One region of the Bradyrhizobium lupini genome, then DNA from elsewhere that is predicted to be linked to it. Evidence: riboswitches for the same ligand, from Rfam matches in the RefSeq annotation. Region 1 holds a riboswitch; the other holds the start of a gene.
What was found. Region 1 has a riboswitch for S-adenosylmethionine ahead of AB3L03_RS21415 (homoserine O-acetyltransferase). Riboswitches for the same ligand answer to the same signal wherever they lie in the genome.
Positions count from the first base shown of each region.

Region 1 (14,762 bases):
CCGCAAGCTGCTTTTCCAATTCGGGGATCCGGCCATAGGCCAGCTCGCCGGCCTTTTGGAATTCACCGCGCCGTTGTGCGTTGGCAAGTTCAACCCGCAAGCCGTCGAGCTCGGCCTTCAGTTTCTGAGCGTCGGAGAGCTTGTTCTTCTCCGCGCTCCAGCGTGCGGTGAGCGCCGCGGACTTCTCCTCGAGATCGGCCAGCTCCTTCTCCAGCGTCTGCAGGCGGCTCTTCGACCCGGCATCGCTTTCTTTCTTCAACGCTTCCTGTTCGATCTTCAGCCGGATGATTTCCCGATCCATCGAATCCAGCTCTTCCGGCTTGGAATCGACCTGCATCTTGAGCCGCGCGGCCGCCTCGTCCATGAGGTCGATGGCCTTGTCCGGCAGGAAGCGGTCGGTGATGTAGCGGTTGGACAGGGTCGTGGCGGCGACCAGCGCGGAATCGGTGATCCGCACGCCGTGGTGCTGCTCGTATTTGTCCTTCAGCCCGCGCAGAATGGAGATCGTATCCTCGACCGAGGGCTCGCTGACGAAGATCGGCTGGAAACGCCGCGCCAGCGCCGCGTCCTTTTCGACGTGCTTCTGGTACTCGTCGAGCGTGGTGGCGCCGATGCAGTGCAGCTCGCCGCGGGCGAGCGCAGGCTTGAGCAGGTTGGACGCGTCCATCGCGCCATCGCCCTTACCAGCGCCGATCAGCGTGTGCATCTCGTCGATGAACAGGACGAAATTACCATCGCTCCCGGTCACCTCCTGCAGCACGGCCTTCAGCCGCTCCTCGAACTCGCCGCGATATTTTGCACCTGCAATCAGCGAGCCGAGGTCGAGCGACAGCAGCTTCTTGTCCTTCAGGCTCTCCGGCACGTCACCGTTGACGATGCGCAGCGCCAAGCCCTCGGCGATGGCGGTCTTGCCGACGCCGGGTTCGCCGATCAGGACGGGATTGTTCTTGGTCCGGCGCGACAGCACCTGGATCGTGCGGCGGATCTCCTCGTCGCGGCCGATGACCGGGTCGAGCTTGCCGTCGCGCGCCGCCTGAGTGAGGTCGCGGGCATATTTCTTCAGCGCGTCATACGCGTTCTCGGCCGTGGCGGAGTCCGCCGTTCGGCCCTTGCGCAGCGCTTCGATCGCCGCGTTGAGGTTTTGCGGGGTGACGCCGCCGTTGGCCAGGATCGCGCCCGCCTCGCTGGTCTTCTCCAGCGCCAGGCCGAGCAGCAGCCGCTCGACGGTGACAAAGCTGTCGCCGGCCTTCTCGCCAGCCTTTTCGGCGGCGTCGAAGGTGCGCGCGAGTTCGGGCGCCAGATAGATCTGGCCGGCTCCGCCGCCAGAGACCTTCGGCACCTTGTTCAGGGCGTCCTCGGTCGCCTTCAGGATTGCGCGGGAATTGCCGCCGGCGCGGTCGATCAGGCCGGCAGCGAGGCCTTCATTGTCGTCCAGCAGCACCTTCAGGACGTGCAGGGTCGAAAACTGCTGGTGCCCTTCGCGCACCGCAAGCGACTGCGCGGACTGGACGAAGCCTCTGGAGCGTTCGGTATATTTTTCGATGTTCATTTCGTGGTCTTTCCCTCGGCCTGCCCCTGGAGCCCTCAAAGGCACTCCAAACGGCATCTTCATTGGGTTTCCGATTACCGCATTGACGTTTCTCAACCGGCAACGGTCGTTATCAGCCGGCGCTGGCGCCGGCCTGACCCAGATGTGGGAAGCGAGGCCTCGGACCGGAAGAGGCGAGTTCACAATTTCGTGCGCGGATCCGCCCGCTTGGCGCCGGTGGGCCGAATCCCCTAAGTAGCGGCATGACACCCAGCGCAATGACAATCAGCCAGACCGCCGAGATCACCGGGCTCTACCGCTACCCGATCAAGGGCCTGACGCCGGAGGCCCTGCCCCGCGTCTCCCTGCGAGCCGGCCAGACCCTGCCCGCCGACCGCCGCTACGCCATCGAGAACGGCCCGAGCGGCTTCGATCCGGAAGCACCGCAGTGGAAGCCGAAGATCCAGTTCCTGATGCTGGCGCGGAATGAGCGGCTAGCTTCGCTCGACAGCCGGTTCGAGGACGCGACCAATTGCCTGACCATCCGCAAGGACGGCCAGATCGTCGCCAGCGGCGATCTCGAGACCGCCGCCGGGCGCGCCGCCATCGAGGACTATTTCAGGGAAAATTTTCAGCCGGAGCTGAAGGGCCCGCCCAAGATCCTGTCCGGCCGCGACCACAGCTTTTCAGACGTCGCCCGCAAGGTCGTGTCCATCATCAATCTCGACAGCGTCCGCGCGCTCGAGACCATGCTCGGCGGCGCCGCCGTCCACCCGCTACGCTTCCGCGCCAATCTCTACGTGAAGGGCTGGCCGGCCTGGTCCGAGCTCGACCTCGTCGGCCAGACGCTCGCGATCGGACAGGCCCGGCTGCAAGTGGTCAAGCGCATCAAGCGCTGCCCGGCCACCAATGTCGACCCTGATACCGCCAAGCGCGATCTCGAAATCCCCGCCACGCTCTCGAGCAATCTCGGCCACATGGACTGCGGCATCTATGCCGAGGTGATCGCTGAAGGCGACATCGGCGTGGGCGACGCGGTTGCATTGGAACAGCCGAAGCTGGTGTGACGCTGCGCGCTGGCCCCGCTCCGCCATTGCGAGCGAAGCGAAGCAATCCAGGAATGCGCCCGCGGAGACAGTCTGGATTGCTTCGTCGCTTCGCTCCTCGCAATGACGGCCGTCAGTTCGGCATCACATACGCATAGATCCGGCCGCGCGAGACCGGTGCTTCGCGAACGCGGTTGCCGTTGTTGCCGGAGATCATGATCGGATTGCCCTGCGCGTCGACACCGGTGATGATGCCGACATGACCGCCCCGGCCACCACGCGACATCACTGCGATGGCGCCGACCTGCGGACCGGACACGCGCGTGCCGTAATGCGCGAACGAATTCGCCATGTCGGAGCCGGTGCCACGATGACCGGTCTTTTCGAGCACCATGTTCATGAAGCGCGCGCACCACAGGCTACCGCGACCGGTCGGATTGCCGCCGACATAGCGGCGTGCCTCGGACACGAGGCCCGACCCACCGCCGAAGCCGCCGCCGCTCGTCGCGCTATTGGCCATGCCGCCGTCATTCGCGTTAGTGGCTATCCCACCTCCACGCCTCATAATTCGACGGCTGGCGCGCGTGGTCATCTCACCGCTGGTAACCATTCCAGCGTTGCCGCTCATGGCCATTCCACGACTGCCGCTCATGGCCATTCCACCACTGCCGCTCATAGCCATTCCAGCGCTGCCGCTTATGGCGATGCCGCCGCTATTGGCGTTCGGATCATAGCTGGCGAAGGTGTTGCCGAAGCCGTTCGCCTGCAATTGCGCCGCGCCGCGCTCGAAGCGCGAGCCGCGTGCATGCCGGTAATGATGATGTCTGCTGGCGTGATGCGCGTAAGCGTGCCGCTCTGCGCTATGACGATGAGGTCGTGCTGACGCCGGAGAAGTGAAGGCGGCGAACGCCGCGAAGAAAACAGCCAGCGCAACGACACAGCGCGACAGGCGAGACGCAAACAACTCGAACATTCTTCATCCTTCGTTGACACCCCACTTCCCCGTCGGCCCGTGCGGTGGCCGACATCCGCGGGCTGTATCAGTATCCTGATGTGGCGAGAACAAGACGCGGCCCCTAAGAATCTGGACGATGATTAATAAGTGCTACCATCGTATGCGCTGACCGCAGGACGGCATTCCAAAGCCGCAGCCACCTCAGGGAGAAAACCGGATGCCTCACGCCCTCACGAAGGACAATTGTCGACTCTATTTCGAAGAAGCGGGCACGGGCACGCCGATTATTTTTCTGCACGAATTCGCGGCCGACTACACCAATTGGGAGCCGCAGATGCGCTACTTCTCGCGCGGCCATCGCTGCATCACCTATTCCGCACGCGGCTACACGCCATCGGACGTGCCTGATGGCGAGGTCTACGGCTACACGCATTTCTACACCGATGCGCTCGCGGTGCTCGATCATCTGAAGATCGATCGCGCGCACTTCGTCGGCCTCTCGATGGGCGCCTATTCGTCGCTCCAGATCGGGCTCAACGCGCCCCAACGTGCGCTGTCGATGACGCTCGCCGGCGTCGGCTCGGGCTCGGAGATCGAGAACCTCGACGCTTGGCGCCAGCAGTGCCGCGCCAACGCGGAGCAATTCGAGATGCTCGGCTCAGCCGAAGTCGCAAAAGTCACGCGCGAGGCGCCGAGCCGGATTCCCTTCCTGGTGAAGGACCCGCGCGGTCACGCCGATTTTTATGCCGCCCTGGCGCGGCACGACGCCAAGGGATCAGCGCGGACGATGCGCGGCTTCCAGGCCGGCCGTCCCTCGATCTTTACGATGACGGACGCGATCAGAGCGGCCACGACGCCGGCACTCATCATCTGCGGCGACGAGGACGATCCGTGCGTGGGCGCAAGCCTGTTCCTGAAGAAGCATCTGCCGGCGGCAGGGCTCGCCATGTTTCCAAAGTCCGGCCACGTCCTCAATCTCGAAGAGCCAGCGCTGTTCAACGAAACGGTGGAACGGTTCGTCACGCTGGTGGAAGCGGGAAGATGGCCGGTGCGCGACCCGAGGTCACTGGCGGCGCATTAGCGCGAAGGCGTCACCAGGTACTGGGTCGCGTAGATGGGGTAACGGGCCGGCCTACGTCCTGCCGCCCCGCGTCAGCAGAAACACGCCCTGCTCGCCGAACAGATTCCACACCCACCAGGGCATCCGCAGCCGCAGCGGACGGCCGTAGAGGTCGAGCGCCTCGGCACGTTCCATCTTGACGTCGATCGCGTCGCAGAGCTCGACGAAATCCTTGATGGTGCAGAAATGGATGTTGGCGGTGTCATACCAGCTTGCCGGCAGGTTCTCCGTGCGCGGCATGTGGCCGCCGATCAGGAGCTGGAGCCGCATCTTCCAGAAGCCGAAATTCGGGAACGACACGATGGCGCGGCGGCCGATGCGCAGCAAATTCTCCAGCACCACTTTCGGCTGCCGCGTCGCCTGCAACGTCTGCGACAGGATCACGTAGTCGAAGGCGTCATCCGGATAATTCACGAGGTCGGTGTCGGCATCGCCCTGCACCACCGCAAGACCCTTGGCGACGCAGCGGTTGACGCCCTCGCGCGACAGCTCGATGCCGCGGCCGTCGACGCCGCGGGTTTCCAGCAGTTGGAGCAGGTCGCCCTCGCCGCAGCCGACGTCGAGCACCTTCGAGCCCGGCTTGACCATGTTGGCCACCAGCACATGGTCCGCGCGAAAATCACCGGGCTGCCCGGTCGCAAGGCCGCCCAGCGGCAACGCTTCCTGTACAGACATGACTAGCCGTCCTTAAGCATTATTGGCGGTGAGCCCGCGCGCCTTGCCTGCCGATTGCAGGAAGGCGCGGGAGATATCAAGGAATTCGGGCACGTCGAGCAGGAAGGCGTCGTGACCGCGATCGGTCTCGATTTCGGCGAACGACACCCGCGCGCTCGACGCATTCAGCGCGTGCACCAGCGCGCGCGATTCCGAGGTCGGGAACAGCCAGTCGCTGGTGAAGGAGACCACGCAGAAGCGGGTCTGGATTCCCGCGAACGCCTTCGCCAGCACACCGCCGTGGTCGGCGGCGATGTCGAAATAGTCCATCGCGCGGGTCAGATAGAGATAGGAGTTGGCGTCGAAGCGCTCGACGAAGGACGAGCCCTGGTAGCGCAGATAGGACTCAACCTGGAAGTCGGCGTCGAAAGAGAAAGTCGGCAGCTCGCGGTCCTGCATGCGCCGCCCGAATTTTCGATGCAGCGCGGCGTCGGAGAGATAGGTGATGTGCGCCGCCATCCGGGCGACAGCGAGGCCACGATGCGGATGGATGCCTCGATCGGCATAGCCGCCATGGTGCCAGTCGGGGTCGGCCATCACCGCCTGACGGCCAAGCTCGTGGAACGCGATGTTCTGCGCCGAGTGTCGTGTCGAGCAGGCAATCGCCAGCGCGGAGAACACGCGACTCGGATACGCCGCAGTCCATTGCAGCACTTGCATGCCGCCCATCGAGCCGCCGACGACCGCGAACAGCGTGTCGATGCCGAGCCGGTCGATCAGCATCGCCTGCGCGCGCACCATGTCGGGGATGGTGATGACGGGGAAATCGAGCCCCCAAACCTTGCCGGTCGCGGGATTGATCGAGGCCGGGCCGGTCGAGCCCATGCAGCCGCCGATCACGTTGGAGCAGATGATAAAATATTCGTTGGGATCGAGCGGCCGGCCGGGGCCGACCAAGGTCTCCCACCAGCCGGGCTTGCCGGTGACAGGGTGCACGTTGGCGACGTGCTGGTCGCCGGTCAGCGCATGGCAGATCAGGATCGCGTTGGAGCGATCGGCATTCAGCTCGCCGTAGGTCTGGTAGGCGATCTGGAACGGGCTGAGATCGACCCCGCAGTCGAGCCGCAGCGGCTGCTCCGAGCCGAACTGCGCGACGTGCGAACTCGGATGATCCACCTCGTGCGACCGCTCGTCGGCGGTGATCGCGGGACTCGGAATGGACTGGACGCCAACCATCTGACCATCGACCTCGTTTGCGATCGTAGAAGTGACCGCATTGACATCAGGCCATGAAAAACCCGGCCTGAACGATAGGTTCGGCCGGGATCGAAAGCGTCCCCGGCCTGTTTAGCGAGTTTTTTAACGTGGCTGCAAGCCGGCCGGCTCAAATGACCACGGAACGGGTAAAAACTACCGTCTTGGACGGTTTTCGTCAAGTCACGGCCCGGATCAGCCAAATTCGCCTGTCGCGCCACGGGCGGAAAGGGCCCGATTTCTCTTTGCATTTCTCTTTGCTTTCGCAGCCCCGACTGCCTAATCAGGATATCCATCACAGCGGTGACGGCTCGACTGATCCGCATTGGAACGCCTCTCAGCAGCACCCGTCAGACATGTCCCAACGTCCGCCCGCGCCACCATCACTCCAGGAATTGCGTAAGGAGATCGACGCGATCGACGAAGGCATGCATCGCCTGCTGATGCAACGCGGCGACATCATCGACCGCCTGATCCAGGTGAAGCAGACCCAGGAGGTCGGCTCGGCGTTCCGCCCGGCACGCGAGGCCTCCATGATGCGCGACCTCGTGCAGCGTCATCGCGGCATCCTGCCGCTCGACACGGTCGAGAGCATCTGGCGCGTCATCATCGCGACCTTCACCTATGTCCAGGCCCCGTTCTCGGTCCACGCCGACATCTCGGCGAGCGAGCCGGCTATGCGCGATTCCGCGCGATTCCATTTCGGCTTCACCGTGCCTTACGTCGCGCATTTCAGCGCGCAGGCGGCGGTCGAGGCCGTCGCGAAGTCCAAGGGCGATCTGGCGCTGGTCTCGGCGACCTCGAGCCGCACGCCGTGGTGGCTGTCGCTGGAAGAAGCTGGCGCGCCAAAGATCATCGCGCGGCTGCCCTTCGTCGAGCGCGCCGACCATCCGGCGGCGTTGCCCGTGTTCGCGGTGTCGCGCGTCGCCGACAGCGCGCTGGTGACGGAGGTCGAGACCTTCAGCGTACGCGTCTCTGGGTGGAATGCGGAGGTCGCGCGCGCCCTGTCGCCGCTCGCCGAGATCGTGGCGGTGCCCGACACCGCCTTCGACGGCGCCGCGCTGCTGGTCTCGGTCACCGCGACAAGCAGCATCGACAAGATCAAGGCTGCCCTGATCGAAGCGGGGGCCTCGGTGCGCTCCACGGCCCTCGTCGGCAGCCACGCAACGCGCTATACGGTGCCCCCGACCGGGTCGAAATCGTAAGTCGCGAACCGCTTAAGCCAGTCCGGAGTTGAAGATGTCCCGCCCCGTGCCGAATCCCGGCATTCTCGATATTGCGCCCTATACGCCCGGCAAGACCCCGGTGGCAGAGCCCGGCCGCAAGGTGTTCAAGCTCTCGGCCAACGAGACGCCGTTCGGGCCCTCGCCGAAGGCGATCGAGGCGTTCAAGCAGGTGGCGGATCATCTGGAAGACTATCCGGAAGGAACCTCGCGCGTGCTGCGCGAAGCAATCGGGCGCACCTTCGGGCTCGATCCCAACCGCATCATCTGCGGCGCCGGCTCGGACGAGATCCTCAACCTGCTCGCCCACACCTATCTCAGCCACGGTGACGAGGCGATCTCGACTACGCACGGCTTCCTGGTCTACCCGATCGCGACCATGGCCGTCGGCGCGAAGAATGTCATCGCGGCCGAGAAGAACCTCACCTGCGATGTCGACGCCATCCTCAAGGCGGTGACGCCGAAGACAAAGCTGGTCTGGCTCGCCAACCCCAACAATCCGACCGGCACCTATGTGCCGTTCGACGAGGTCAAGCGCCTGCGCGCCGGCCTGCCCTCGCACGTGCTGCTGGTGCTGGACGCAGCCTATTGCGACTACGTCTCGCGCAACGATTACGAGATGGGGATCGAGCTGGTCGCGACCACCGAAAACACGGTGGTGACCCACACCTTCTCCAAGATCCATGGTCTTGCGGCGCTGCGCATCGGCTGGATGTTCGGCCCCGAGCACATCATCGACGCGGTCAACCGCATCCGGGGTCCCTTCAACGTGTCGACGCCGGCCATGTACGCCGCCGTTGCCGCGATCGAGGACACAGCGCACCAGGCCATGTCGAAGCAGTTCACCGAGACCTGGCGCAACTGGCTCGCCGAGGAGATCGGCAAGCTCGGGCTGAAGGTGACGCCGAGCGTCGCCAATTTCGTGCTGATCCACTTCCCGACCGAGGGCAAGACCTCGGACGCAGCCGACGCCTTCCTCACCAAGCGCGGGCTGGTGCTGCGCGGCTTGAAGAACTACGGCCTGCCGCATTCGCTGCGCATGACCATCGGCACCGAGGAGGCCAACCGCCTCGTCGTCGAGGGCCTGCGCGACTTCATGGCCGGACGATGAGCGCGACCCCGCACTTCCAGCGCGTCGCGCTGATCGGCTTCGGCCTGATCGGGGGCTCGATCGCACGCGCCGCGAAGCTCCAGGGCCTGGCTTCCGAGATCGTCACCACCGCGCGCTCGGAGAAGACGCGCGCACGCGTGATGGAGCTCGGCATCGTCGATCAGGTCGTCGCGACCAATGCGGAAGCCGTGAAGGACGCCGATCTCGTCATCCTCTGCATTCCCGTCGGCGCCTGCGGCCCGGTGGCGCAGGAGATCTCCGCGCATCTCAAACCCGGCGCGATCATCTCCGACGTCGGCTCGGTCAAGGGCGCCATCGTCAGGGATATGGCGCCGCACCTGCCGGAAGGCGTCCATTTCGTGCCGGCGCATCCCGTCGCAGGCACCGAGCATTCGGGTCCCGATTCCGGCTTCGCCGAGCTCTTCATCAACCGCTGGTGCATCCTCACCCCGCCGGAGGGCGTTGATGCGGCTGCCACCGATCGCCTGCGCGCGTTCTGGGCGGCGATGGGTGCCAAGGTCGAGATCATGACGCCGGATCATCATGATCTCGTGCTCGCGATCACCAGCCATCTGCCGCATCTGATCGCCTACACCATCGTCGGCACCGCCGACGAGCTGGCGCAGGTGACGGAGTCAGAGGTCATCAAGTTCTCCGCCGGCGGCTTTCGCGACTTCACGCGCATCGCCGCCTCCGATCCGACGATGTGGCGCGACGTCTTCCTCGCCAACAAGGAAGCCGTGCTGGAGATGCTCGGCACCTTCACTGAGGATCTGGCAAAGCTCACCCGCGCGATCCGCCGCGGCGATGGCGAGGCGCTGTTCGACCACTTCACCCGCACCCGCGCCATCCGCCGCGGCATTGTCGAAATCGGCCAGGATTCGGCCGCGCCCGATTTCGGCCGGCCGCATGCGCAGCTCGGCAACAAGCCGTAGCACCGAAGTGGCCCGGATGGAGCGCAAGCGTAATCCGGGACTTCCGTCGCTTGAGGCAGGATTCCCGGATCGCGCTTCGCTCCATCCGGGCTACGAGCCTGCGTGGCTCCGTGACTAGAATGGGTAGTACCGGATCTGCGTCATGACGACGTTGTCGTCGGTCTTCGGCGCGCCGCCGACGCCGGCGAACGCGAACCGTTGCGTGTAGGAATATTGCAGGCCGGCTTTGAGCGTCCCGAAATTGCCTTGGTAGATGGTGTCGTAGATCCCGGCCGTGATCTGCCGAACCTCCCTGGTGTTGCCGTTGCAGGTCGCGCCCGCCGAGTTTTCGGTGAAGCAGCCGGTGTTGTTGTAGAGCGGATTGCCGTAGCCGAACGGCACCGTTCCAACATTGGCGAAATTCGCCTTGGCCTTTTCGAGGCCTGCATAGGAGTAGACATCGAGGCTGGGAGTCGCGTGCCAGATCAGGCCGACGGCGGCCGCCGTGATCGTCAGCGGGAGGATGGTGCCGTCCTGCGCCACCGCCGCGTCGGGGAACGGTGTTGCCGTGAAGCGGCCCAGCACGCCGTGCGAGCCATAGAGCTGAAGATCGAGGGTTTTCGGAATCAGCTCGGCGAAGATGTGTCCACCAAAGCTTCCTGTGTCGTAGGTGTGGTTGGCGTTGTTGAAGCGGTCGGACAACTGGCGGTAGAGCGCCCACCCCTCGACATGCAACTTATAAGGCCCGAGCCTTGGGTCCCAGGCGGCCTTGACCGTGACGTCGGGCACCTGATTCAGGCCGACGTTGTTGAGGTTGTTGAAGAAGCTGCCGCCGGGACCGGTCAGATTGACCTGAAGGTTGGGGTTCAGCACGCCCTGCGGTCCGATGGCGGGTGTGCCGACGGCCGGGACATTGCCGCCGAAGAACGCTGTCTGGGCATTCTCGACCGACGCAGCCAGCTTGAACTCTGGTCCGATGTCCTGCCAGACGCGCAGCCCGGGCTGCCGTGCCGCAAGAAATCCCGGAACGGATTCGAAGTCGATCACGCCGGGCGCATCGACGCCACGAGGATCGATGCCGGACTTGGTCGGCGCGTTCAGCGACCAGGATTGCCCGGCGAGGAAGTGAAGACCGAGATCACTGCGGTCCAGTTCCAGGCTGAGCTGCCGCATGCGCGGATTGAACGAGTTGGTCGCAACCGAGCTCGCCGTCTGAGCCGCACCTTCGAAATCGATCTCGCCATAACCCGCGAGGTGCGTGTCGGCATCGGCATTGCCCTCGGCCAGCACCGAGAACCTGCTCTGACGTGCCGAGAAGCGCGTTTCCGGGATGTTGAAGTTGCGGCTCTGCTGATAGGGGATGAAGTTGTAGACCGAGCCGGTATCGGAAGCGAGATTGCGCGAGCGGTAGACGCCGGTGAGATCGACCCAGCCACCGAAGGTCAACGTCACGCCCTTGTAGCAGACCTTGCCGGCCGCACATGGATCGGCGGCGAGCGCCTTGTAACTTGCTGGTAACTGAACGGCCTTCGCCTGCGCTTCACCCTGTCGCGTCTTGCGCGCCTCGGAGTCCACGCGCTGCTGGAGCTCCTTCAGCTTCGCCTTCAGCGAGTGGATTTCAGTTGTGACATTGTCGTCGGCATGCGCCTGCCCTGAACAGGCAGCGAGAATACCCAGCATCAGTCCGCAATTGATGATCCGCACTTGAAGCTTCCTCCATTTGGGAAGCGGATTGGATTCCGCGCGCCATCTCCGGCGCATGCATGCTTCCCTGGTGTGGAGTGATTTGAATGCGGCTGCGGTTATTCGCGGCGCCGTGCATCTTCTGCATCACGTTTTCCTGACGATCCTGTTTGGAATATTTTCGTTGGCTGTCGATCCGCACGCGCGACTGTCGCGATTGTCCAAGGCAACTTTTCAAGGCCTCGTTCAAGGCAACGCGCATTGGGCCCGGCCGGGACATGACCGGGCCCAGTTCGCGACGGCCAAGTGGTGGATGGCGGCTATTTGCCCTTGGTCGCGCGCATCACCGTTGGGCTCGGTGATTTCGGCGAGGGGACGAAGGCCATCGTCTCCCGCGTCGTGGGATTCGAGACGTTGCGATCACCGTTCGGATACATCGAGGCGTATGCTGCCGGCTCCTGCGACTGCCATTGCCACCGCGCGAACGCGGGCGTCGCGAGCGTGGTCGAGATGGCGATACCGGCAATGAACAGCCTGGACTTGATCATGATATCTCTCCTGCCTGGGCGACCGCATCATCGTGCGGCCGACATGGAGAGAGAGCGGAGTTTGCGGCTCGGCATTCCCAGCCAGTCATCACGATCCGGCGAAGCGGCCGTGAGTTCAGCTCGTAACCCGCATGGAGGGAGTTACGACAGCTGAGGGCGATGAATGGGGAGAGGAGACTCTGAATCCATCCTACTGCTTCGCGCTACGACTAATCTTTCCCGGCTTGAACAGATCGAGGTCGATGGCCTGTCCCATCGCCAGATATCCGGTGCGGTTGGGATGAAGCTTGTCGCCGGCGCCACCAGTCGTGCTTTCGGGAACGAACTCCGGCTTGAGGCCACCCGAGGCCGGATCGAGCGTCGCCCGATCAAAATCGATTACACCGTCGAATGTCCCCGAGCTACGGATGAATGCGTTGAGCGCCTTGCGCTTGTCATCCTGCTCGGGAAAACCATGTGCCGCGCTGGTGCTACCCAATGCCGAAACGACGGTGGCGCCGATGATCCGGGCTTGCGGCCATTTCGCACGTAGCCTCGCGACGCCATCCTTCATCGCGGCGATGACTTGGTCGGCGGTAAAATTGCCGTTCTTGCTGAAATCGTTGATACCTTCCAGCCAGATCAGGCTCGATATGCCGGACAGCGACAGCACGTCACGCTCGAGCCGCTGGCCCGAAGCGGGGCCGCCCGCGTACGGTTTGTCGGGACCATATTCGGCCGGGCCTGCGATTTGGTTGCCACCGATGCGCCATTCACTACGGCAACCTTGTTGCCGTAGACCGCCTTCAGGCGACGCGACAGCACGTTGGGCCAGCGATCGTCGCCATTCATGGTTGAGGCGGTCCCGTCGGTAATCGAATCCCCAAACGCCATGATGGCGAAGGCATCGGCAGGCGCAGTCATCTCGATCGCATCGAGGAAGAACCATGACGCAGTCGCATAGGGGAAGGAAGCCTCGTCTTCCAGGGCGCCCTTCGCGCCGGCGCCGGGCGCACTGACATAGGAGGTGGTCAGCGCTTTGGCGTGCCAGGTCATCGGGCCGCTCTGGCCGGCGACATGAAAACTGACCGCAAGCCGGCGGCCGGCGAGGTCATCGGGCCGCTTTGCAAACGGCAGCGCGATCGCATCGCTCCAGACCGAATTCCCCGGCGACACCGTAACGGAAGCCGTGCCGGCGAACGTAACCGGAATGTTGGAGCCGCGGATCAACGCGGCACTGCCCGACTGCAGGCCGACGTAAACGCCGTCAAACGTGACGGGTTTGGTGCCGAAGGCGTTGCTGAGCCGGATGCGGGCCTGACGGCCCCAGATATCCGGCCGCACGATCAGGCGAAAGGTCTGGTCCCGCGCACCGGCCGCAGGCTCGGGAAACGCGAATTTCTGTTCGGGCTGGGCTGACGGATTGCCGACGGGGTATGGGCCCTGAACCGCGCCCGTCCAGGACACCACCCAATGTTCGCTATCCTTGGCGGTTGCGGTCTGAAGCGAGGCAACGAGCAGCGATGCTGCCACGAGACAATTCAACGCGCGCATTGTTTCCCCCGAACCCCAGATAATTTGGCCGCGACCTTAGAGCCGTCAGTTGGTCTTCAATAGGGCGGCAGAACGCTACCTGTCCAGACGCGCTGACGCACTCCTCGCCCGACGCAGGAGAGAACCTCGCAGGTTGCGTCACCGGCGCCGACAAGAAGCTCTTCGCAGAAGCGATCTGTTCACAGTTTCGAACGCATCAGACGGACCGAGCTGTCCGCCCGGCAGGTTTATGAATTCACGACCTTAATACAGCGGCGGGATCTGGCCGACCTTGACCGGGCCGAGCAGCACGGCGCCGTCGACGAACTTCAGCGGGAAGCTGCGAGCTTTCTTGCCTTCCAGCGTGCTCTCGGTGCCGATCGAATTGATGCCGGCGGCAACGCCGGCATTGGCGTTCTGCTTGATGACCTTGCCGAGGCCGGGAACGGCACGGTCGAGCGCACCGAACAGATTGTTGAGGTCCTGCGACTTCACGCCGGGCGCGACGCGATCGAGGGTCGCCTGCGGCACCCCTCCTCCAGCATCTTCTCGATGCCGAGCGCGGGGATCACGCGCTCCAGGCCCGTCACGGTCATCTGCAATTCGCCGTCGAGACGGCCGTTTGCCGAGAGCCCGAGCGTGCCGGCCGCAACCGCGATCATCTCGCCCTGCTGGATCCGGGACTGCACGATTTCGATATGGCCGCCGGCGGCCTGGATCTCGCGGAAGCGCTGCGGCCACGGCTTTGGCGTGAGGTCGGACAGTCCGGTGATCTTCGCCCGCGTGTCGGCCTCGAACGGCTCGGCGAGCAGCGGATGAACGCCCTGGACGCTGCCCTGCGCGATCTGGAGCACGGTCTCGATCACGGGATGATCGGACGGAGATCCATCCGCAAGGCGTCCATGCAGCTCGACCTGTTTTGCGCGCGCGAGCGGCACCTGCATGCTGCCGTCGACACGATTGACGGTCGGCTCCTCGAACACGATGGAAGCGCGCTCCGGCACGGCGGGCAGGCCGACCACACTGCTGCGACCCTTGCTCCAGTTCACCACGAAGGTGCTCTGCGTGACGCCGTCAGTGAGCGTCGCGGGTGCGGTAAATTCGGCGATGACGCGCTTGGGATCGTAGACTTGGGCGACGACCAGGATGTTGTCGAGCTTCGCCGTGAACGGCGTCTTGCTGGCGTTCTGCGACACCAGGGCGACGCTGGCGCC
Region 1 covers NZ_CP162553.1:4,517,065-4,531,826, reverse strand. The annotation lists gene clpB (ATP-dependent chaperone ClpB) at 1-1,549, opposite strand, end outside; gene AB3L03_RS21435 (MOSC domain-containing protein) at 1,807-2,595, shown strand; gene AB3L03_RS21430 (TIGR02594 family protein) at 2,708-3,547, opposite strand; gene AB3L03_RS21425 (alpha/beta fold hydrolase) at 3,747-4,610, shown strand; gene metW (methionine biosynthesis protein MetW) at 4,662-5,324, opposite strand; gene AB3L03_RS21415 (homoserine O-acetyltransferase) at 5,337-6,539, opposite strand; SAM riboswitch at 6,630-6,709, opposite strand; gene AB3L03_RS21410 (chorismate mutase) at 6,914-7,762, shown strand; gene hisC (histidinol-phosphate transaminase) at 7,797-8,891, shown strand; gene AB3L03_RS21400 (prephenate/arogenate dehydrogenase family protein) at 8,888-9,826, shown strand; gene AB3L03_RS21395 (hypothetical protein) at 9,941-11,509, opposite strand; gene AB3L03_RS21390 (hypothetical protein) at 11,809-12,036, opposite strand; gene AB3L03_RS21385 (GDSL-type esterase/lipase family protein) at 12,227-12,688, opposite strand; gene AB3L03_RS21380 (hypothetical protein) at 12,658-13,548, opposite strand; partial or broken gene AB3L03_RS21375 (DUF2125 domain-containing protein) at 13,813-14,762, opposite strand, start outside.

Region 2 (14,762 bases), 1.3 Mb from region 1:
CAAGCCGACGACACCGACGGCGCGTGATCGCCGCCGCGCCGTGGAAGCCGCGCTCTGGATAGACGCCAACTCGCATGCCGAGGTCGACCTCGAACAGGCGGCGCGGCAAGCAGGCCTCAGCCCCTTCCACTTCCTGCGGCTGTTCTCCGCCGTGCTCGGCGTCACTCCGCATCAATATTTGGTGCGCTCGCGGCTGCGGCATGCGGCGCGGCTGCTGACTGACGATGACATCGCAGTCACCGACATCGCCTATGACGTCGGCTTCGGCGATCTCTCCAACTTCGTCCGCACCTTTCACCGCGCCGCCGGCGTCTCGCCGACCAAGTTCCGCCAGGCCTCGAAGGGAGAGCGCAAGATTCTCCAAGAGCAGCTTGCCCTCAACTGACTAGGTTCGTCTCCGGCGCGCGCCGATTGCGGCGCGCTTTGGCAATGGAGACGACCATGTACGATCATATCGGATTGCGCGTTGCCGACCTCGACGCCGCCACGCGCTTCTACACCGCGGTGCTGGCGCCGCTCGGTTATGTCCTGTGCTCGAGTGGCGATGGTTATGCCGGCTTCGGGCCGAGGGGCGAGCCGGCGCTGTGGCTGCACCTGAACAAGGGGCGCAAAGCCGATGGCGTGCACATCGCGTTTCGCGCGGGGGATCATGACGCGGTCAAGGCATTCCACAGCGAGGGCTTGAAGAGCGGTGGCCGCGACAATGGCGGCGCCGGCCCGCGCAAGGATTACAGCCCGACTTACTACGCGTCGTTTTTGATCGATCCCGATGGCAACAATGTTGAGGCGGTCTGTGTGTGAACGCGGCAGCCCTCACCACACACACGCTGTCATGCCCCGGCTTGACCGGGGCATCCAGTACGCCGCAGCTTCTCGATTCTATCACAGCGGCCTCTGGGATACTGGATCGCCCGATCGAGTCGGGCGATGACAGCTGAGATGACGGCGCTATCGCTAGCCTCTCAACATCAAAGGACTCAACCATGGCCTCCATCCACAACGACATTCCCCTCAACGCCCCAGCGCGCGACGTCTGGGACGCGGTGCGCGATTTCGGCGCGCTGCATCGGCGGTTGGCGCCGGGCTTCGTCACGGCCTGCACGCTCGACGGCGACACGCGCATCGTCACCTTCGCCAACGGATCGGTGGCGCGCGAGGTGCTGGTCGATTGCGACGATGCGCGGCAGCGGCTGGTCTACGCGATCAACAACGAGCGGCTGAAGCATTACAGCGCCTCGGTGCAGGTGATCGCCGAGGGCGAGGCGAGATGCCGCCTGGTCTGGATCATCGACATGCTGCCGAACGAGCTCGCGCCCTATGTGCAGGGACAGACCAAGGACGCCGTCGCCGCCATACACCGCGCGTTTCCGGCCGCAGCTGCGTGATCTTTCTCACAGAGCCCAGCCCTCGTCCGCAATAACGATGGCGCCGTGCGTCCGGTTGGCTCCGCTCTCCCGGCGGCGCCACGCACGCGAGGAGCAGGCCATGAGAGGTGCGGACGCGGCGAGGACATAATGACCCAGATGGCGCCGATGCTCGAGATGATGAAGGCCAAGATGGGCAAGCGCCGCTTCGGCATGATGATGCAGACCATGGGCCCGATGATGAGCCGCATGATGGAGAATGGCGGTGGTGGTCTTGGCATGATGGGCGGCGGTGGCATTGGCGGCCTCGGCGCTGGCAACCTCGGCGGCGGTTTCGGCGCGCCCAATTACGGCGGCTACGCGCCGATGGGTGGAGGCGGCACCATGCCGGCCGGAATGGGCGGCATCGGCGGCGGCGATATCATGGGCATGCTCGGCGGCGCCGGTGGCGGCGACATGATGGCGATGATTCCGCAACTCATGCGGCTCGCCAATGTCGGCGGTGGTGGCGGCCATCGCCGCCACAGGCACCGCTAGTCCGCGGCGGCCGACAGAGCCGGCCTGATCGCAGGTTTGGTTTGGCGCGGTCCCCAGCGTGTCAGCACCACGCTGGAGCACGAGAGCAGGCCGAGCAGGACCATCGAGCTCGCCGCCAGCCAGAAGAAGCTTTGCGCGGTGGCATCATGCGTCGACAGCCACCAGCCGACAGCCGAGATGTAGATCAGCCGCGCGGTCTGCGCCAGCACCGGGCCGATCACCTTCGCAGCGCCCTGCGACGAGAAATACATCGTCGAGGCGAGGCCGATGAAGGCGTAGAACGGCGCGACCGTCGACAAATATTCATGGCTGGTAGCGCGCACGATCGCGCTGTCGGTGAAGATGTTGACCCAGAGATCGGGGAAGGCCGCAACCAGGCACGCCGGTGCACCGACGGCGACGAAGGCGCTCGCCGCTGCGATCCAGGCGATGCGCCGGGCGCGGGCGATGCGGCCGGCGCCGACCGCCATGCCGATCATCGGCACCGAGGCGATGCCGAACGAGAACGCGATCGAGGTCAGCAGGAATTCCAGCCGCGCACCGATGCCGTAGCCGGCCAGGATCGCGGTGCCGAATTTCGCAAGCATGTGAGTGAAGATCGAGATCGTCAGCACCGATTGCAGCGGCGAGAAGCAGGCGATGGCGCCCACTTTGAGGATGTCGAAAAACATCGCCCATTGGATGCGAAGTCCGCGCAGCTTCGGCGTCACGCGGGCGCGGCCGGAGAACAGGTACCAGCCCATCACGCCGATATTCATGCAATAGGCAATCAGCGCGCCGGCGGCGACGCCGCGCATGCCGAATTGCGGCACCGGACCGAGGCCGAGGCCAAGCGTGCCACCGAGCACGATCTGCCAGGCCGCGGAATTGAGGATCAACAGCGACGGCAGCTTCATGTTGCCGGTGCCGCGCAGGACGCCGGCCATGGTGTTGAGCAGCCAGGGCAGCACGGCGCCGCCGAAAAACACCTGGGTGTAGGCGATCGCATGCGTCAGCACGTCGCCGCGGCCGCCGAGCATCTCAAGCACCTTGGGCCCGAAGATCAGCATGCCCAGCATGAAGACGAGGCCGAAGCTGATGCCGATCAGCAGCGCGTGCGCGGCGAGCGTCCCGGCACGCTCGCGATCGCCCGCGCCGAGCGCGCGCGCGATGGCGGAGGCCACCGCGCCGCCCATCGCACCGCCTGACATGGTCATGGTCAGGATCACTGTCGGAAACACCAGCGCCATCGCGGCCAGCGCTTCCACGCCGAGCCGTCCGATATAGGAGGTCTCCGCAATTACCGTGCAAGTGCCGGCTGAGAGCGCGACCACGTTGGGCCAGGCCAGCCCGAGCAGCGTGCGCAGGATCGGCCCGTCCATCAGCGCGCTCCTCACGGGGCGCGGAGGCGGCGGCAGCGGACGCTCTTGTTCATCGACCGGGATTTCGGCGATGTCTGACATGTCCTCTCCGGGCAAAGCGCCATTTCCGGCGCAGCAATGCTTGGGTGTGCCAATGAATTGGTTCGCGCCCAGGGCGCAACAAGAGGCTTGTTAGCACGACGCGCAGCGATTCCTCCTGCGCTAGGTGCAGGCGTGCCCTGCGGCAGCGCGGTGACGCCGTCGTTTACCAGATGCGCCAGAGCAATGGCGGACGGCCGCTCGGTGTCGCGGACAGGTGCACGCCGATGTGCCGGCCGCACCCGGCCGCAAGCCCCTCGAACAACCCCGCCAGCACCTTGGCGCAAGCGGGGTGGTTATCGGCGACGTCTTCCATCAACCTCCAGCTCTGCTGACGGATTTCGAACGTGCCCTCGGATTGCGTCGTCTCAGCCGCATCGTCCTGCGCGACAAACAGCGCGTTGAGGAACGTCGCGAATTCGCTCGCACCGCCGCGACCCATCGACAGCGCCGCAGCGACCTCATCGAAATATTGCATCCCGATCAGCTTGCCCGTGAGGTGCAGGAGATAGCCCGCATCCTCCGGACCGAACAGCTGCACCATCACGGGCGCGGCGGTGCGCACATATTCCATCGCATAGTTGCGATAGGCTTTTTCCAGTCTCGGCCTTGGCCAGCTTGCGACCGGCAACGCCGGAGCCGCGGCTGCATCGAACAGCGGGGCTTCGAGGTGCCGCGCGAACACGAGGCGCTGGTCGAGTTCGAGGGGCTGGTCATATTGATAATAGTAGCCTTCGAGCCCGTCCTGGCCGTCGACGCTCTGCTTGGTGCAGACGAACCCCAATCTGGTATCGCCGAGCGCCACGCCGTTGTTGGCGTGCCAGCCGCGCAGCATCGCGCGCGAGACTTCGCCCGGCACGCCGCAGATGGCAGTGCCTTTCCAGATCCAGCGCGGCGGCGGATAGCGGATCCAGGCTTTGCGGTCGCTCTCATACATGTATTCGACGTGCACGCCGCCGATCCAGTTCGAGAGATAGTGATATTGCGCGGCTGCCACGGCGGGCGGCAGATGGCTCAGCCCGAGCTTCTCCAGCCCCGGCAGGAAGCGCTCCTGCTGCTGGCGGCGGAACACGCGAAAGACGAACTCCGCAGCATCTGCCGTGCCGCGACGCGTGACCACGGTGAGGATCAGACCGGTGAAGTAGGCGTGATAGAGATCGGCAACCGCGCGCCAGCGTTTCCATTGAGCTTCCTGCGCGGGGTCTGGTGCGGTCATGTTCGCTCCCGATCGTTGTTCTGATCGAGTGTGTCACTGCATCCGGTGACGGACAAGTTGAGCCGCACGCAGGGAGCCCTGCACGCCGGCGCGCCAATTCCGCATCACGAATTTTGCGCAGGCTTAGTTTGCGAGGCTTTGGCGGCACGCTCGCGCTCGACGCGCTCGGTGACGTCGCGTGCCATCGCCACCGATCCTTGCACCACTCCAGCGGCGTCCCGCACCAGCGCAAAGGTCATCTCGATGTAGAGCTTGCGTCCGTCCTTGTGCAGCGCGCGGGTCAGTGTCGGCTTGCCCGCAAGCTTCATCGCGCCGCTGGCAAGCGCGGCCTCAAAACCTTTCCAGTGCGCGGCGCGCAGATGTTCGGGAATGATCAGGTCGAGATTCTGGCCCAGCGCTTCGTCCGCCGAGAAGCCGAACAGTGCGGACGATGCGCGGTTCCAGCGCATGATCGTGCCGGAGCGATCCGAATAGATCAGCGCGTCGGCGACGTCGTCGAGGATTCTTGCGTCGAGTTCGGATTGATCTGTCATTTCGCCACCTCGGACGTAGCCCGGATTCACTTCCCATCTTGACACAGATTCGGTGTCATCGCCCGACTTGATCGGGCGATCCAGTATTCCAGAGGCGGATGTGATCGAACCAATAGGCTACGGCGTACTGGATGCCCCGGTCAAGCCGAGGCATGACAGCGGAAGGTGAGGCTATCCCTACACCCGGAAATGCTTGCTCAGCTTCAGGCCCTGCGCCTGGTAGTTCGAGCCGATGCGCTGGCCGTACATCGCGTCGGGGCGGGCCAGCATCTTCTCGTAGACGAGGCGGCCGACGATCTGGCCGTGCTCGAGGATGAACGGCACCTCGCGCGAGCGCACTTCGAGCACGGCGCGCGAGCCTAGCCCGCCGGCGCCGGCATAGCCGAAGCCGGGATCGAAGAATCCGGCATAATGCACGCGGAACTCGCCGACCAGCGGATCGAACGGCACCATCTCCGCGGCGTAATCGGGCGGCACCTGCACCGCCTCTTTCGACGCGAGGATATAGAACTCGCCGGGATCGAGGATCAGGCTGCCGTCGGGACGGGCCGAGATCGGCTCCCAGAAGTCCTCGACGGAATAGCCGGCGCGGCGATCGACGTCGATGACGCCGGTGTGGCGCTTGGCGCGGTAGCCGACGAAGCCGCCGCTCTTCTCGCCGGAGAGATCAACAGAGACGGCGACGCCGCCGGTGAGGTCGGCATCGTCGATATCGACGAGACGCTCGGTCGCGTGCAGCGCCTCGAGGTCCTCGATGTTGAGGATGGCATCGCCGGTGCGGAAGCGCACCTGGCTCAGGCGCGAGCCCTCGCTGACCAGCACCGGAAACGTCTTCGGGCTGATCTCGGCATAGAGCGGGCCGTGATAGCCGGCACCGATCATGTCGAAGCGGCGGGTGCCGTCGGCGATCACGCGGGTGAAGACGTCGAGCCGGCCGGTCGAGCTCTTCGGGTTGGCGGCCGCGACGATTTCCGGCGGCAGCGCGAGGCTTTCAAGCAGCGGCACGATGTAGACGCAGTTGGTCTCCAGCACCGCGCCGTCGGCGAGGCTGAACTCGTGCAGCTTCAACTCGTCGATGCGCTCGGCGACCGTGGCGCCGGGACCGGGCAGGAAGCTGGCGCGAACGCGATAGGCGATATCGCCAAGACGCAAATCGAGGCTCGCCGGCTGGATCTGGCTTTCGACGAAGTCGTAAGCGGGCAGGATGAGACCGCCCTGCGCCATCGCCGCGATCATGCGGTCGGGCAGGATACCATTGGCGTCGGCGGCGACCGTGAACGTCAACCCGGGGTCCTCATCAGGGATCAAACACATCCCGACATGCGGGAAATATGAGCGTTTTACGGCTATCCGATGGACGTCTTGACGGAAAGGGCATTGCGGAATATGAGCATGACTTATCCCGTGGTGATTTGAGCCGGCCGGCTTGCAGCCACGTTAAATAAGTCGCTAAACAGGCCGGGGACCTCTGTGATCCCGGCCCGTGGAGATATTCCAGGCCGGTTTTTTTGTGACCATTCTCGATGGTCACTTCAGGAGGTCCTATGTCGAAGTCCCCGGCGCCAACCGCCCACTACCGTCCCGAAACTCGCCTGGTTCATTCCGGCACCTTACGCTCGCAATATGGCGAGACGTCGGAGTCGCTGTTCCTGACCCAGGGCTACGTTTACAACAGCGCCGAGGAGTGCGAGGCGCGATTCAAGGGCGAGGACCCCGGCTTCATCTATTCACGCTACTCCAATCCGACCATCTCGATGTTCGAGCGCCGCATGATCGAGCTCGAAGGCGCCGAAGCGGCACGTTCGGCCGCGACCGGCATGGCCGCGGTGACGACCGCGATCCTGGCGCCGCTCAAGGCCGGCGATCACGTCGTGGCCTCGCGCGCGCTGTTCGGCTCGTGTCTCTACGTCGTGCAGGATTTACTGCCGCGCTACGGCATCGAGACCACGCTGGTCGACGGCCTCGATCTCGACCAGTGGCAGCGCGCCATGAAGCCGAACACCAAGACGTTCTTCCTGGAGAGCCCGACCAATCCGACGCTCGACGTGCTCGACATTCCCGGCATTGCCGAGATCGCGCATAGTGGCGGCGCGCGGCTCGTCGTCGACAACGTGTTCGCCACCCCGATCTGGCAGAGCCCGCTCGCGCTCGGCGCCGACGTCGTGGTCTATTCCGCGACCAAGCACATCGACGGCCAGGGCCGCTGTCTCGGCGGCATCATCCTGTCCTCGGAAGCGTTCATCGCCGAGCACATCCACAATTTCATGCGCCAGACCGGCCCGTCGATCTCGCCGTTCAACGCCTGGGTCCTGCTCAAGGGGCTGGAGACGCTCGCCGTGCGCGTGCGCGCGCAGACCGAGACGGCCGCGCGCATCGCGGACGTGCTGGCGAGCCATCCGAAGATTTCGCGGCTGGTGTTTCCCGGCCGCGCCGATCATCCGCAGGCTGCATTGGTGAAGAAGCAGATGCGCGGCGGCTCGACGCTGGTCGGCCTCGAGGTCAAGGGCGGCAAGCAGGCGGCGTTCCGCGTGCTCAACGAGCTCAAGCTTGCCAAGATCTCGAACAATCTCGGCGACGCCAAGAGCCTCGTCACGCATCCGGCAACGACGACGCATCAGCGCCTCAAGCCGGAGGACCGCGCCGCGCTAGGCATCAGCGAGGGATTCATCCGCTTCTCGGCGGGGCTTGAGCACGCAGACGATCTGATCGAGGATCTGACGGCGGCGCTGGAGAAGGCGTGAGTTATTGTCGTCCCGGCCTAGTGCGCAATTGCGCATGGGGGCCTGGACGACAAGTCACATTGGCCGGTACGTCCGCACGTCCGCGGGCACGTTCACGCCGAGCTTGATCTGGCCGACGGAGCGAATGATGTCGTCGCCGAGGAGCTGGGCGAAGCAGGCATAGCCCCAATCGTTCATGTGCAGTCCGTCGGCGATCACGAAACTCTCGACCGGAAGCGATTGCTTCTCGTGCCAGTCGCGCATCACCTCGAAGCGCGGGAAGATGCCGACGTGACGGAGCTCGGCGACCTTGCCGAGCAGCTTCACCATCTTGCCGGCGCTCTCGGCGCGCTGGTTGACCGCGGGCGAATATTGCGGATCGACCAGCACGATGTCGGTGCCGCCGGTGGCCTGGATGCGAGCGATGCCGTCCTCGACAAGTTTGGCGGTCTCGCCAGGATCGAGATTGCGCAGCACGGCATTGGTGCCGACCTGCCAGATCACCAGATCCGGATGCACGTCGATCACCTCTTTCTGGAGACGCTTCATCATCTCGGGCGCATCCTCGCCGCCGACGCCGGCATTGACGACGGTGATGTCGGCGGTCGGATAGTGCCGGTGCAGCTGCGCGGCAAGGCGATTGGGATAGTTGAACTCCGGCGAGCTCGCGCCGAATCCCGCGGTCGACGACGAGCCGAACGCGACGATGACGACGGGCTGGCCGGCGACGAGCTTGCCCGCGACATGCGGCAGCGAGCCCATCGCCTTCGAGCCGCCCTTCGGCGACAGGCAGGGCACGCGGCTAAAGATGTCGCCGGCGGATTTCGCGACCTGCTTCACCTTGTCGATGGCGCGCGCCGTGATGCCGCGCTGGTCGGGGGACGTCGCTGCGACGGTGGTCTGGGACGGTGAAGCGGGAGCCGGATCAGCCGACTGCTGCGGGGCCGGTGTTGCCTGCGCGGCCTGCGTCTGCGCGTGGGACTGCGAGGCCGGACTCAGCAACAGCAGCACCGCTGCTGCGGGCACAGCCAGCCATGCCGTCAGGCAAAAAGGGCGGAGAGAACTCATTAACGCTAGACCTCAATTTTGCTGCTGGGCCGGCTCCAGATGGGCAGCGTCGATCAGGAACTGTGCCAACGCCCGGCCAAGGCAATCATGGACCTGCTTCGCCAACTCGGGCCCGCGCGACGGGCTGAATAGGTCGAACTGGCCCTGATCATTCCACTGCCGCATGATCGCGAACCGATCGAACAGCGGAATATCGTGCTCCTGCGCCACCACCCGCATATTGTCGAGGTATGGCGGCACCGAGATCATGGTTTCGGTACGCGGACTGTACTGCAAATTCATCAAGACGACGTCAGCCCCTGCCTTTTGCAACGCAACAACCCCTTCGGTCACCGCGCCACGAAAATCATCGGGATCGATGGCTCGGATAGCATCGACAGTCCCGGTCTGCCAGATGACCAAAGTAGGCGTTTTTGCTTCCATCAGCTTAACGAAGCTGGCAGCCGCCTCCTCGGCCGTTTTCTTGCTCTGTATTTCTACGGAGACGTGCACAGTCTCGGACGGCGGCAGCTTGTCCTTCAGGATGGCCTGCATCCGCGCCGGATAAGAGGCGTCCTCGGAAGCCGGAATCGTGGTCGAGCGACTGCCGATGACCAGGATTTCGAGCGGCTTGCCGGCCTTCACGGCATCGGCGACCTTGGGAAGCTGGCTTTCGCTGGTGAGCAGATAGGACGGCACTTCACAGGCTGCGGGCGCGGCTGAAGCAGCCGGCGCAGCATCGTCCGCGCGCGCCGGAGGCGCGGCGAGACCACCGCACAGCAGGATCAGGCTCAGGAAAACCTTCGCCTTCATCAGCCCCCTCCCGCCATATCGGCGCTGCCGACGGCGCTTTTGGTTTTCGAACCGCTCTTGTCAGCCACCCGCTTGTACCACGAAATCAGCCAGGCCATGGCCCACATGATCAGGATTCCGGAGAGACTTATTAGCGCATGCATGACCGGGCCGCCCGAGACTTCGGCCAGGATGAAATGGCCGGCAAAGGCGAGGAAGACGCCGAGACAGAATATCTCCAGGGAATGCGAGCCGCACAGGATCAGCGGCCGCAGCCAGGGCGATTTCAGGCCCGGCCAGTCCCGGGGCAGGACGCGCACGGTGAGCGCGGCCAGCGCCAGGAAATGCGTGAAGCGCAGCACGTCAAGGTCGGCCTTGTCGATCGGATACATCCACTGCTCGAGCCGCTTCGGCATGAAGTGGGAGAGCTGCGGCACATACCAGGTCAGCGTCACGTAGAATGCCGCAACCAGATAGGCGATCGCGATCCACATCGTCACCCGCGAAGCCAGAATGTGCGACATGCGTCGGGCACCCCCGAGCGCGCACCATGCCCCGAACACGAACAGCAATTGCCAGGCGAAGGGATTGAAGGCCCAGAAGCCGTTCGGATAGGCCGACAGATAGAGGTCGTATTCCCAGGTCACCGCGTAGAGCGCGACCGAGAGGCCGAGCGTCACGTCAGGGCGCCACTTCATCAGCCACAGGATCAAGGGCAGCGCCAGCATCAGCACGATGTAGAGCGGCAGCACGTCCATGTTGACCGGACGGAAGCGCAGCAGCAGCGCCTGCACGATCGTGACGTCGGGCTGCTTGAGGAAATCCATGATGCCCATCTCTTCGGTGTAGAGCGGGTTCTCGAACCTGGTCGCGACGTAGGAGATTTCGGCAAGGAAGATCGTGAACAGGAAGACGTGGGCGACATAGATCTGCCAGACGCGCCGCAGGATGCGCGCGGTGGCGACGACGATGCCGGACTCCAGCATCGCCCGACCGTAGACGAAGGCGGCGGTATAGCCGGAGATGAAGATGAAGATCTCGGTGGCGTCGCTGAAGCCGTAATTGCGGATCGTGAACCAGGTCAGAAGGCTCGGCGGCAAATGGTCGATGAAGATCAGCCACAGCGCAAGGCCGCGGAATAGGTCGAGCCGGAGCTCGCGCTCGCCGATGGCGGGCAGCGAAATGGCCGGCGCGGCCGCGCGCCGCTTCGCTCCCGCGGATTTGACCTCCACAGGTTTAGCGGTTCCCGCGATCGTCGATCCCGTCACTTGGTCGGCAATGGTCATCGGGGGCCTAAAAACCCTTCCGCAAATCGCGACGTGGCAAGGAGTGTACCGGTCCGGCCGTCATCTCGCAAAGCGACCGGATCACAAGCAAGTACATTTGCAAGCCCATTTGGACGTGTACTTCCCTGCGAATTCTGGCGGGACGATGTCGCCAAGGCGTCTCCGGCGTTTGGTTCCGGAGCGGTTTTCGGTATGATGGCAATCATGTACCGCGCCGTGACCCGCCAGATCGAAGTGACCGTCGAGCCGAACTTTGTTCCGGAGCAGTCGTCGGCCGACCGCTCCCGTTATTTCTGGGCCTACACCGTCGTCATCACCAATTCCGGCGACGAGACCGTGCAGCTCAAGACCCGGCACTGGATCATCACCGATGCCACCGGCCGGCAGCAGGAGGTGAAGGGCGAGGGCGTCGTCGGCGAGCAGCCGACGCTCGCGCCTGGCGAACGCTTCGAATACACCTCGGGCGTGCCGCTCACGACCGCCTCGGGCTTCATGACCGGCCGCTACCAGATGGTCAGCGCGACCGGCGAACGCTTCGAGATCGACGTGCCCACGTTCTCGCTGGACAGCCCGGACAACAAGCGGGTGTTGAATTAGGGCAGGAGATGGTGGGCGCGCTCCGCTTTGGCCGACCCTATCGCACCTGCAGGCTAACGCCTTACGCGTCTTCCACGCCTGCTTCATCCGGCGTGAACTCGTACACCGAGCTGCAGAACTCGCAGGTCACGACGACCTTGTCGTCCTTGACCATCGCGGCACGGTCGTCAGACGAAAAGCTCTTTAGCATCGATGCCACCGCATCGCGCGAGCAGGAGCATTGCGCCTTCAAGGGCAGCGGATTGAACACGCGCACGCCGCGCTCGTGGAACAGGCGGTAGAGCAGCCGCTCCCCGGACAGCTCCGGATCGATCAGCTCAACGTCTTCGACGGTCTCGATCAGCGAGCGTGCCTCGACCCAGGCATCGTCTTCAGCGACGGCGTGCACTTCGACGCCTTCGGGCGCATCGCCGGGATGCAGATCGGCCTGCCGCGCACGCTCGGGCGCCTTCGGCAGGAACTGCATCAGCATGCCGCCAGCACGCCAGCGATGCTTGCCGCCGTCGTTCGAACGCCATTCCTCGCCGACAGCGAGACGCACGCGTGTCGGGATCTGCTCGGAGCGCAGGAAATATTCGTGAGCGGCGTCTTCGAGGCTGCCGCCGTCGAGCGCGACCAGGCCCTGGTAGCGGCTCATGTCGGGGCCTTGGTCGATGGTCATGGCGAGATGACCGTGGCCCAGCAGCGCGCCGGAATGCGTGCCAGTATCTTTGGCCTCGCCGAGGCGCGCGGCGTCGTAGCGCGCATAGGCGCGCAGGCGATCCGGCGCCTGATAGTCCACGACCAGGAACGACACCGGACCGTCGGTCTGGGCCTGGAGAATGAAGCGGCCCTCGAACTTCAGCGAGGAGCCAAGCAGCGTGGTCAGCACGATGGCCTCGCCGAGCAGCTTGCCGACCGGCGCGGGATAATCGTGCTTGGTCAGGATTTCGTCGAGCGCCGGACCAAGCCGCACCAGCCGACCGCGCACATCGAGCGCGTCGACCTCGTAAGGCAGCACGGCGTCATCGATCGGAACCGCGGATGGCGCGCGAACCGGGCCTTCAGGCCCGGTTTTCATATCAGGGGATTGGGAAACCATGGCGCTTTATCTGGGGTCGGAAGGCGGAATTGGAAGGGGGTGAGGGCTGGGGTCCGGAATGCAGAACGGATCGTACGCAAGCAGGGCAAATTCAGCGTCGTCCTGGCGAAAGCCAGGACGACGATGAAGACCTACTTCGCCGGCACGGCGGATACCGGCCCGGATTACTTCACCGCGTCGAAGCACCAGGCCAGAATGCCCTTCTGCGCGTGCAGGCGGTTTTCGGCCTCGTCGAACACGACGGATTGTGGACCGTCGATCACCTCGTCGGTGACCTCCTCGCCCCGATGGGCGGGCAGGCAGTGCATGAACAGCGCATCCGGCTTGGCAAGCGACATCAGCTGCGCATTGACCTGATAGGGCTTGAGCACGTTGTGGCGGTGCTCGCCTTCCTTGTCGCCCATCGACACCCAGGTGTCGGTCACGACACAATCGGCGCCGCGCACGGCGGCTTCGGCATCCGTGCCGAGCATGATCGGCGCGCCCGTCGCCTTGATGAAGTCGCGCATCGCCTTTTTCGGCGCGAGCTCCGGAGGCGTCGCGACATTGAGCTGGAACTTGAAGCGCTCGGCGGCGTGCGCCCAGGAGGCGAGCACGTTGTTGTCGTCGCCGGTCCAGGCCACGGTCTTGCCCTCGATCGGGCCGCGATGTTCCTCGTAGGTCATGAGGTCCGCCATCACCTGGCAGGGATGCGAGCGGCGCGTCAGGCCGTTGATGACGGGCACGGTGGCGTTTGCCGCAAGCTCCAGCAGCGCATCGTGATTGAGAATGCGGATCATGATGGCGTCGACATAGCGCGACAGCACGCGCGCGGTGTCGGCGATGGTCTCGCCGCGGCCGAGCTGCATTTCGGCGCCGGTGAGCATGATGGGCTCGCCGCCGAGCTGGCGCATGGCGACGTCGAAAGACACCCGCGTCCGCGTCGAGGGGCGCTCGAAGATCATCGCCAGGGTCTTGCCTTCGAGCGGCCTGACCGGCTGATGCGCCTTCTGCTTCGCCTTCATCGCGGAGGACGCAGCGAGCATGCGCTTGAGCTCCGACAGCGGCAGCTCGTTGATATCGAGGAAGTGCTTCGGTGTTTTATCGGGCGACTTGCTCATCAGCTTGCCGCCCGCTTGTTGCCGGACAACGCGGTGCAGGCGCGCTCGAGCCGCCCGACGCTGTCCTCGATCTCGGCTTCGGTGACGATCAAAGGCGGCAGGAAACGCACGACATTGTCGCCGGCACCGACGGTGAGCAGCTTTTGGTCGCGCAAGGCTGCAACGAGATCGCCGGAGGGCACCACGGCCTTGATGCCGATCAGGAGGCCCTCGCCGCGCACTTCGCTGACGACATCGCCGTGTCGGTCGATCACGGAGGCGAGCTTCTGCTTGAGCAGCAGCGACATCCTCTGCACGTGGTCGAAGAAGCCGGGCTTGAGCATGACGTCGAGCACGGCGTTCGCAGCCGCGATCGCGAGCGGATTGCCCCCGAAGGTCGAGCCGTGCGAGCCCGGCGTCATGCCGGACGCCGCTTCCGCGGTCGCAAGGCAGGCGCCGATCGGGAAGCCGCCGCCGAGCGCCTTGGCCAGCGACATCACGTCGGGTTCGACGCCAAGGCGGCGGTACGCGAACAGATCGCCGGTGCGGCCCATGCCGGTCTGCACCTCGTCGAAGGCGAGCAACAGACCCTTCTCGTCGCAGAGCTGGCGCAACGCCCTCAGGAAGGCGGGCGTTGCCGAACGCACACCGCCCTCGCCCTGGATCGGCTCGATCAGGATGCCGGCGGTCTGCGGACCGATTGCCTTTTTCACGGCATCGAGATCGCCATGCGCAACCTGGTCGAAGCCCTCCATCGGAGGGCCGAAACCTTCGAGATATTTTGCCGATCCCGTTGCGGCCAGCGTCGCCAGCGTGCGGCCATGGAAGGCGCCTTCGAAGGTGATCATGCGATAGCGGTCGGGATGACCCTTTGCGGCGTGATAACGGCGCACGACCTTGATCACGCATTCCAGCGCTTCGGCGCCGGAATTGCAGAAGAACACGAAATCCGCGAAACTTTCATTGCACAGGCGCGCGGCGAGCTTTTCGCCGTCCGGGCTCTGGAACAGATCTGACATGTGCCAGAGCTTGGTGGCCTGCTCCTGCAACGCCGCGACCAGCGCCGGATGG
Region 2 covers NZ_CP162553.1:3,247,032-3,261,793, forward strand. The annotation lists gene AB3L03_RS15355 (helix-turn-helix transcriptional regulator) at 1-385, shown strand, start outside; gene AB3L03_RS15360 (VOC family protein) at 442-801, shown strand; gene AB3L03_RS15365 (SRPBCC family protein) at 984-1,385, shown strand; partial or broken gene AB3L03_RS15370 (hypothetical protein) at 1,503-1,901, shown strand; gene AB3L03_RS15375 (MATE family efflux transporter) at 1,898-3,343, opposite strand; gene AB3L03_RS15380 (hypothetical protein) at 3,507-4,556, opposite strand; gene AB3L03_RS15385 (PAS domain S-box protein) at 4,661-5,089, opposite strand; gene AB3L03_RS15390 (2'-deoxycytidine 5'-triphosphate deaminase) at 5,267-6,373, opposite strand; SAM riboswitch at 6,484-6,563, shown strand; gene AB3L03_RS15395 (O-succinylhomoserine sulfhydrylase) at 6,634-7,830, shown strand; gene AB3L03_RS15400 (SGNH/GDSL hydrolase family protein) at 7,885-8,877, opposite strand; gene AB3L03_RS15405 (lipolytic enzyme) at 8,890-9,669, opposite strand; gene AB3L03_RS15410 (OpgC domain-containing protein) at 9,669-10,934, opposite strand; gene apaG (Co2+/Mg2+ efflux protein ApaG) at 11,127-11,531, shown strand; gene AB3L03_RS15420 (Hsp33 family molecular chaperone) at 11,593-12,612, opposite strand; gene argF (ornithine carbamoyltransferase) at 12,777-13,712, opposite strand; gene AB3L03_RS15430 (aspartate aminotransferase family protein) at 13,712-14,762, opposite strand, start outside.
Region 2: it holds a riboswitch for S-adenosylmethionine, as region 1 does, so the genes downstream of both, AB3L03_RS15395 (O-succinylhomoserine sulfhydrylase) here and AB3L03_RS21415 (homoserine O-acetyltransferase) in region 1, are expected to answer to the same signal.